DNA from 3 places in the Colwellia sp. KS18-150 genome. Region 1 is predicted to be linked to each of the others. Evidence: predicted binding sites of a transcription regulator. Region 1 holds the regulator's gene; each other region holds the start of a gene.

Region 1 (2,210 bases):
CATATTCGCGTAAAGAGGCTGTAACTTCTACATGGTGGCCAGTAAGGTTAATTTGCATAAGCGTGATCCTTAATAAGTTAAATTTACAATAAACTTTTACGTTGGTTAGACGGTGGAATAGACAATGATTCTCGATATTTGGCTATAGTACGTCTGGCTACATTAATTCCCTGCTCGGCTAATAAATCAGCCATCTTACTATCACTTAGCGGTTTAGCAGGTGTTTCCGCCAAAATGAGCTTTTTAATGAGTGAACGTATGGCAGTTGATGAACATTCACCACCATTCTCAGTACTCACATGACTTGAAAAGAAATATTTTAATTCAAAAATACCTCTTGGGGTGTGCATGTACTTCTGAGTGGTTACTCTAGAAATAGTTGATTCATGCATATCTACCGCTTCGGCTATATCGTTTAGTACCATGGGGCGCATTGCTTCTGCACCATGTTCTAAAAAGCCTTGTTGACGCTGTACAATACAATTCGAGACTTTTAATAAAGTGTCATTACGTGACTCTAAACTTTTTATAAACCATTTAGCTTCTTGTAAATTTGAGCGAATGAACTGCCCATCATCACTTGATGATTTTGTCGTTTTGGTCATGGCGGCATATTGCTGATTAATCGACAATTTTGGTGCAGTATCAGGATTTAACTCGACTATCCAACGACCATTTTTTTTCTCTACAGAAACATCAGGAATAACGTATTGATCATCACCTTGAACGACGGCATCACCAGGACGAGGGTTTAACGTTTGAATTAAACGCATCACTTCTCGAAGTTGATCTTCTTTAAGTTTGGTTTTACGCATTAATTGGCGGTAGTCTCGATTACCCAGTAAGTTAATATGCTCACTAATGATGTGCTTACTTTCTTTTAGGTAAGGGGTATCGTCATCAAATTGATTTAATTGAATGGTAAGACAATCTGCGATAGATTGGGCAGCTACACCTATAGGGTCAAAAACATTAATACGTTTTAATACAGCTTCTACTTCATCTAGCTCTAGCCCTTCAATACCTACACTCTCTAAGATATCATCACAAGAAACGGTTAAGTAACCAGCATCATCAACCGCTTCAATAATCGCAATAGCTACGGCTCTATCAGTATCTGTAAAAGGGGTTAATTCCATTTGCCATAATAAGTGATCTTGAATGGAATCAGTCGTTTCACCTTGATATGTATAATCTTCAGAAGGGCTACTCACTGCGCCGGTATTGGATGTTCCCGCACTATAACTTTCTTCCCAAGTGGTATCGATATTTAATTCTTCTGGAATATCATTTTGCGCTAAAGCTTCCGTGGTAGTTATCTCGTCAATAGTTGCACTGGCATCTTCGCTGCCTTCAACAGTCGCCTGTTCAGTGTTATCCGTTGTTGATGAAAACGCTTCTTCTAGCTTTTCATTATTACTGTCACTATTTTCGTTAGTGTCGCTAGGAGTATTTTCATTAACTTCTAACAGCGGATTACTTTCAAGGACTTCTTGAATTTCTTGCTGAAGTTCTAACGTCGAGAGCTGCAAAAGCTTGATCGCTTGTTGCAGTTGCGGCGTCATGGTAAGTTGTTGTCCTATTCGGAGCTGCAGTGATGGACGCATTTAGTTTTGATCTTATCCTGTTTTTTTGTTTATATTATTTACTTTGGATTATAGCTTAATTTGCTAAGTACATTAGTTACTATAGCGTGAATTGCTCACCAAGGTATACATCTCTTACTTTTTGATTCGCTAGAATTTGATCCGCATCACCTTGAGCAATAATTTCACCATGGCTAACTATATAAGCATGCTCACAAACATCCAAGGTTTCTCTGACATTATGATCAGTAATTAAGATACCTATGCCACGTTCTTTAAGATGAATAATGATCTTTTTTATATCCCCTACTGAAATAGGATCAACGCCAGCAAAAGGTTCGTCTAATAAAATAAATTGTGGTTCAGCAGCTAGCGCACGCGCTATTTCGACTCTTCTTCTTTCGCCGCCTGATAAACTCATGCCTAAATTATCTTTGATATGGCAAATATTAAATTCTTCGAGCAAGTGTTCAAGCTTTTCTTGTTTTTGACCTTCATCAAGGTGTTTACGAGTTTGTAAAATAGCCATGATGTTTTCAGTAACCGTCAGTTTTCTAAAAATAGACGCTTCTTGAGGTAAATAACCGATCCCACGTCTCGCTCGTTCATGCATAGGCGCTAACG
Region 2 (2,210 bases), on a different contig from region 1:
CTGGCTGACTTTCCAAGTTTTTTACAAGACCATGCTGCAGCTGAGAAAAAAGCCTCAGGTATGGCAATGGCTATGCTGTCTCATTACCCTGATAAAGCGAAACTTGTTCGCGCCATGACAGATTTAGCCATCGAAGAGCTAATCCACTTTAAGCAAGTGTTAAAGTTATTAGTCGCTCGAGATGTCACCTTAGGACAAGATAAAAAAGATCCTTACATCAATCAGATCAGACAGCTTTTTCGCAATGGTACTAACTTGTTTTTAATGGACAGATTATTGGTAGCTGCTGTTATTGAAGCACGCGGCTATGAAAAATTTTGGTTAGTTTCACAAGCCTTACCTGAAGGTAAAGATAAAGATTTATATGTCGCCATAGCTAAATCAGAAGAAAAGCATAAAAATTTATTCGTTGAATTAGCGTATGAATATTTTGATAAAGCACAAGTTGATGAACGCCTTGAAGAAATCTTAATTGCGGAAGCTGAAATATGTAAAAACTTACCTATTAAAGCGGTGCTGCATTAATTCATATGTTTAACGCCATCTAATGAAAACACGTTTTGATAGCATCACACCGGCACTAATCAGCCGAAGAAAATTGGTGCATGATACTTGTCGCCAGTTTTCACGTAGCCCTAGTAAAGGCAACTTGAAACGATTGAAAGCTTTGTTTCAACATTGTGGTGAAGGGGTATTTATAGAATATGGTTTTCATATGGATTATGGCGATGGAATTTCAGTAGGGGATAGAAGCTTTATAAATGCTAACTGCACGATAATTGATGGCGCTAACTCTACTGAAAATACCATTAATATCGGTAATGATTGTTTAATTGGTCCAAACGTACAATTACTGGCGGTTTCTCATGATTTAAATCCAAAAGCTAGATTAACAAAAGCCAATTTTAGTGAAAATATTAATATTGGTGATAATGTTTGGTTAGGTGGCGGTGTTATTGTACTTGCGGGTGTCACCATCGGTGATAATTGCGTTGTTGGGGCAGGGAGTATTGTTACTAAAAGTATTGACGAAAATGGCTTTTATGCTGGTAATCCGGCAGTGAAAATTCGTGATTTGTAGGGTGTTAAAATATACTAACTTGTAGCAATTTATACCAAAACATAGTTTTATTTTCACACACTAAGAGCGTATCGTTTTTAGTGTATTGTATTTTAAGGAAAAATATATTGGCTTGGTATTTGCTTTTTTAAGCATAGAATTAAGTTCGTATTATGAAACTAACGTATAAAAAGGAAATAAGAATGTCAGTAACTTTAGAAGACAGGCCAACAGAAACAGTTCGTAGTGAAGTCATTGATCAACTGATCATGAATTATAGCCACGGTGAATTGTCTTATGAAGCGTTTGAAAGACGACTGGATCAAGCAATGGAATTGCAATGTAATAAATCATTGGTAGCACTTGCTGAAGACTTACCATTAACCGTAGATAAAGCTTTTGTTGAGAATAAAAAACAAGACTTAGCGCCTAATTTTGTTCAAGGGGAGACAGAAGATCTAGATTATATGGTTAATATCTTTAGTGGTAGCACCCGCGGCGGTGCTTTTAAATTACCAAAAGAATTACGTTATATTAGTATATTTAGTGGTACCGATATTGACTTAACCCACGCCCAGTTTTGCCAAGATATTGTTCGTATTAAAATCTTTAGCTTATTTAGCGGTGACTCCATTTATGTTCCTGAAAACGTCAATGTCATATCCAAAGCATTTTGTATCTTTGGTAGCATAGATAATTCAGTGGCCACTAACGCCTTACCCAACAATGGTGCCCCGACTATTATTATTGAAGGGCTTTCAATCTTTAGTGGTGTTGATATTGAGATCAAACGTAGTGTGAAAGAAAAGTTTGTTGATATGGCGAATAGTTTAAAGAAAATGTTCTCATAAACAGCGTCTTTTCGATGGTTTGCATAGAGACAATAAGAGATTAACGCTATAATTATGCCATTGAAATTTTGTTTACAGGCTAGATTATGCGCTTTCTCTCTCGTCGTTTGGTTATGCCAAACGATTTAAATTATGCAAACTCTTTATTTGGTGGTCGAGCACTGGAGTGGATTGATGAAGAAGCGGCTATTTTTGCGATTTGTCAGTTAGAAACCAATTGTTTAGTAACCAAACATATTGGTGAAATTAGCTTCGAATCAGCTGCAATGCAAGGTGACGTAGTTGAGTTTGGCTTGGCA
Region 3 (2,210 bases), 250 kb from region 1:
TATTATCAATCATATGATAACCAACACCGACACCGTAACTTACCCGATAGTCTACATTGAGAAATTCATCACTGAAATATTCAAAATCCATTGCTCTTAAGAATATTTTTTGACTAAAAAACCAATCATAAGTCGACGTTAGCCTACTACTATCAGCGGTGGTTGACTCAACTCCGGTATCTTGGTCTTCAAAACGACTGTAATTGGCAGTGTAATCCGCTTTGAATCTGCTACTCGAACTTCTTCGTTGTACACCAGCATTGATTGTATAATCAAATTGAACGGTATTACCACGACGAAAATTAGTTCCCAGTTTAATATAACCATCCCATAAATCTATTTCATTTTTTTCCGATGATGCGATTGAAATTAATTCTGAGAGTTTATAGTTAACTGCTTGACCATTTTTCACTAAAGTTAGCTTACCCTCTTTGACGACAAGGTATCCTTCAGCAATAGTGCCATCAATCATCCGAATACTAAGAACATCTTTACTTCTTAGCTCTGCTACATCATCCCAATCAATCGTTTGCATATCGAGCTCATCACTATCAAACTCGAGCTCTTCATCGTACATTGAAACGATATCGCCTTTTAACCATTCATCGGAGCTCAATTTTAACCAGTCAAATTCTTGCTTAAAAACGGGATTGGGTTTCTGCCAATTTTTCTCATCAGTCTTGGTTTCAGCTATTGAAATACACGGTAACAAAACCAGTAAAATCAATACAGAATTCAACGAGTTATTCATTTATAGGAAGTCCTTTACATAAAATGATTATCAAAGTAATCACTTATTGTAACAGCATAAAAGTCACTACGACAAGCTTTGCACTTTAGCTGTGCAACATAGTGGAAACAGTGCAAAAAAACAGAACACATATAGACAGAAAACATATAAACATCTGATAACAATAAATAAAATTACTTTTACGTATTGGCACTTCACTTGCTCTATATCTGTTAATTTAACTTTATCATCTACGTACGACTAGAAATAGGAATTACTTATGAGTACACAAGCGGGCATTAAGCTTCTGTCATTTACCGGTAAAATGAAAGTTTTACACTTGAGCTGGATAGCGTTCTTTATCACCTTTGCAGTATGGTTTAACTTTGCACCATTAGTATCTGTTGTTGCAGACTCTCTTGGTTTGACAAAATCAGAAATTAAAACCTTAATGCTACTTAACGTTGCATTAACCATCCCAGCACGTGTTATTATCGGGATGTTAACGGATAAATACGGCCCTCGTTTAACTTACGCTGTTCTGCTTGCTGTATGTAGTATTCCTTGTTTCATGTTCGCTTTGGCTGACTCGTTTGAACAAGCGGCAATTGCTCGTTTCTTACTAGGTTTCATCGGCGCAGGTTTTGTTATCGGTATTCGTATGGTATCTGAATGGTTCCCTGCGAACGAATTAGGTACAGCTGAAGGTATCTACGGTGGTTGGGGTAATTTTGGCTCTGCCGCTGCGGCAATGACCTTACCGACTGTTGCATTAATGTTTGGTGGTGATGACGGCTGGAGATATGCAGTTGGTATCACGGGTGCGTTAAGCTTAGCATTCAGTTTTATTTGGTATGCAAACGTAACAGATACCCCTAAAGGGTCAACATACTTCAAACCTAAGCAAACAGGTGCGATGGAAGTTACTTCTAAAGGCGACTTCTGGTTACTACTAATCATGAAATTACCTATGTATGGAGCGTTAGCGTTATTAACATGGAAGCTTTCTCCAGCAGGTGTTAGCTTATTAACTGAAAGCAGTGCTTTAATTGCTTATATTTCATTGGTTGCATTATACGCGTTAGAAGTTAAGCAAACCATCAAAGTAAATGGTCACGTATTCAAAGAGCCTGTCGCTGAAATTCACCGTTACAAATTCAAGCAAGTGGCGGTATTAAATATTCTTTATTTTGCTACGTTCGGCAGTGAATTGGCTGTAGTATCTATGTTACCGTTATTCTTTGCTGAAACATTTGAAATTAGCATGGTTTACGCAGCAATGCTTGCTTCAACCTATGCATTCATGAACTTAATGTCTCGTCCTGGTGGCGGTTGGTTATCAGACAAATTTGGCCGTAAGAAAACCTTATTAATTTTAACAGCTGGTTTAGCGATAGGTTACTTCACTATGTCGGCTATCGATAACAGCTGGCCAATTGTTTTAGCTGTAATTGCAGCCATGGCATGTTCATTCTTCGTA

The links. Region 1 encodes sigma-54, which starts transcription at its own class of promoters, with help from an activator protein. Its sites were predicted from a motif close to GTTGGCACGNNNNTNGNNT; they were not measured.
Region 2: the regulator sigma-54 is predicted to act here: its motif matches at 1,188-1,206, upstream of AC27IF_RS11425 (DUF1707 and DUF2154 domain-containing protein).
Region 3: the regulator sigma-54 is predicted to act here: its motif matches at 937-955, upstream of AC27IF_RS01480 (NarK family nitrate/nitrite MFS transporter).

What each region holds. Positions count from the first base shown of each region.
Region 1 covers NZ_BAAJMC010000001.1:552,114-554,323, forward strand. Annotated here, with positions in the region: gene hpf (ribosome hibernation promoting factor) at 1-58, opposite strand, end outside; gene AC27IF_RS02585 (RNA polymerase factor sigma-54) at 84-1,607, opposite strand; gene lptB (LPS export ABC transporter ATP-binding protein) at 1,687-2,210, opposite strand, start outside.
Region 2 covers NZ_BAAJMC010000007.1:153,457-155,666, forward strand. Annotated here, with positions in the region: gene AC27IF_RS11415 (tRNA-(ms[2]io[6]A)-hydroxylase) at 1-525, shown strand, start outside; gene AC27IF_RS11420 (sugar O-acetyltransferase) at 548-1,081, shown strand; gene AC27IF_RS11425 (DUF1707 and DUF2154 domain-containing protein) at 1,264-1,911, shown strand; gene AC27IF_RS11430 (acyl-CoA thioesterase) at 1,998-2,210, shown strand, end outside.
Region 3 covers NZ_BAAJMC010000001.1:303,854-306,063, reverse strand. Annotated here, with positions in the region: gene AC27IF_RS01485 (DUF481 domain-containing protein) at 1-751, opposite strand, end outside; gene AC27IF_RS01480 (NarK family nitrate/nitrite MFS transporter) at 1,011-2,210, shown strand, end outside.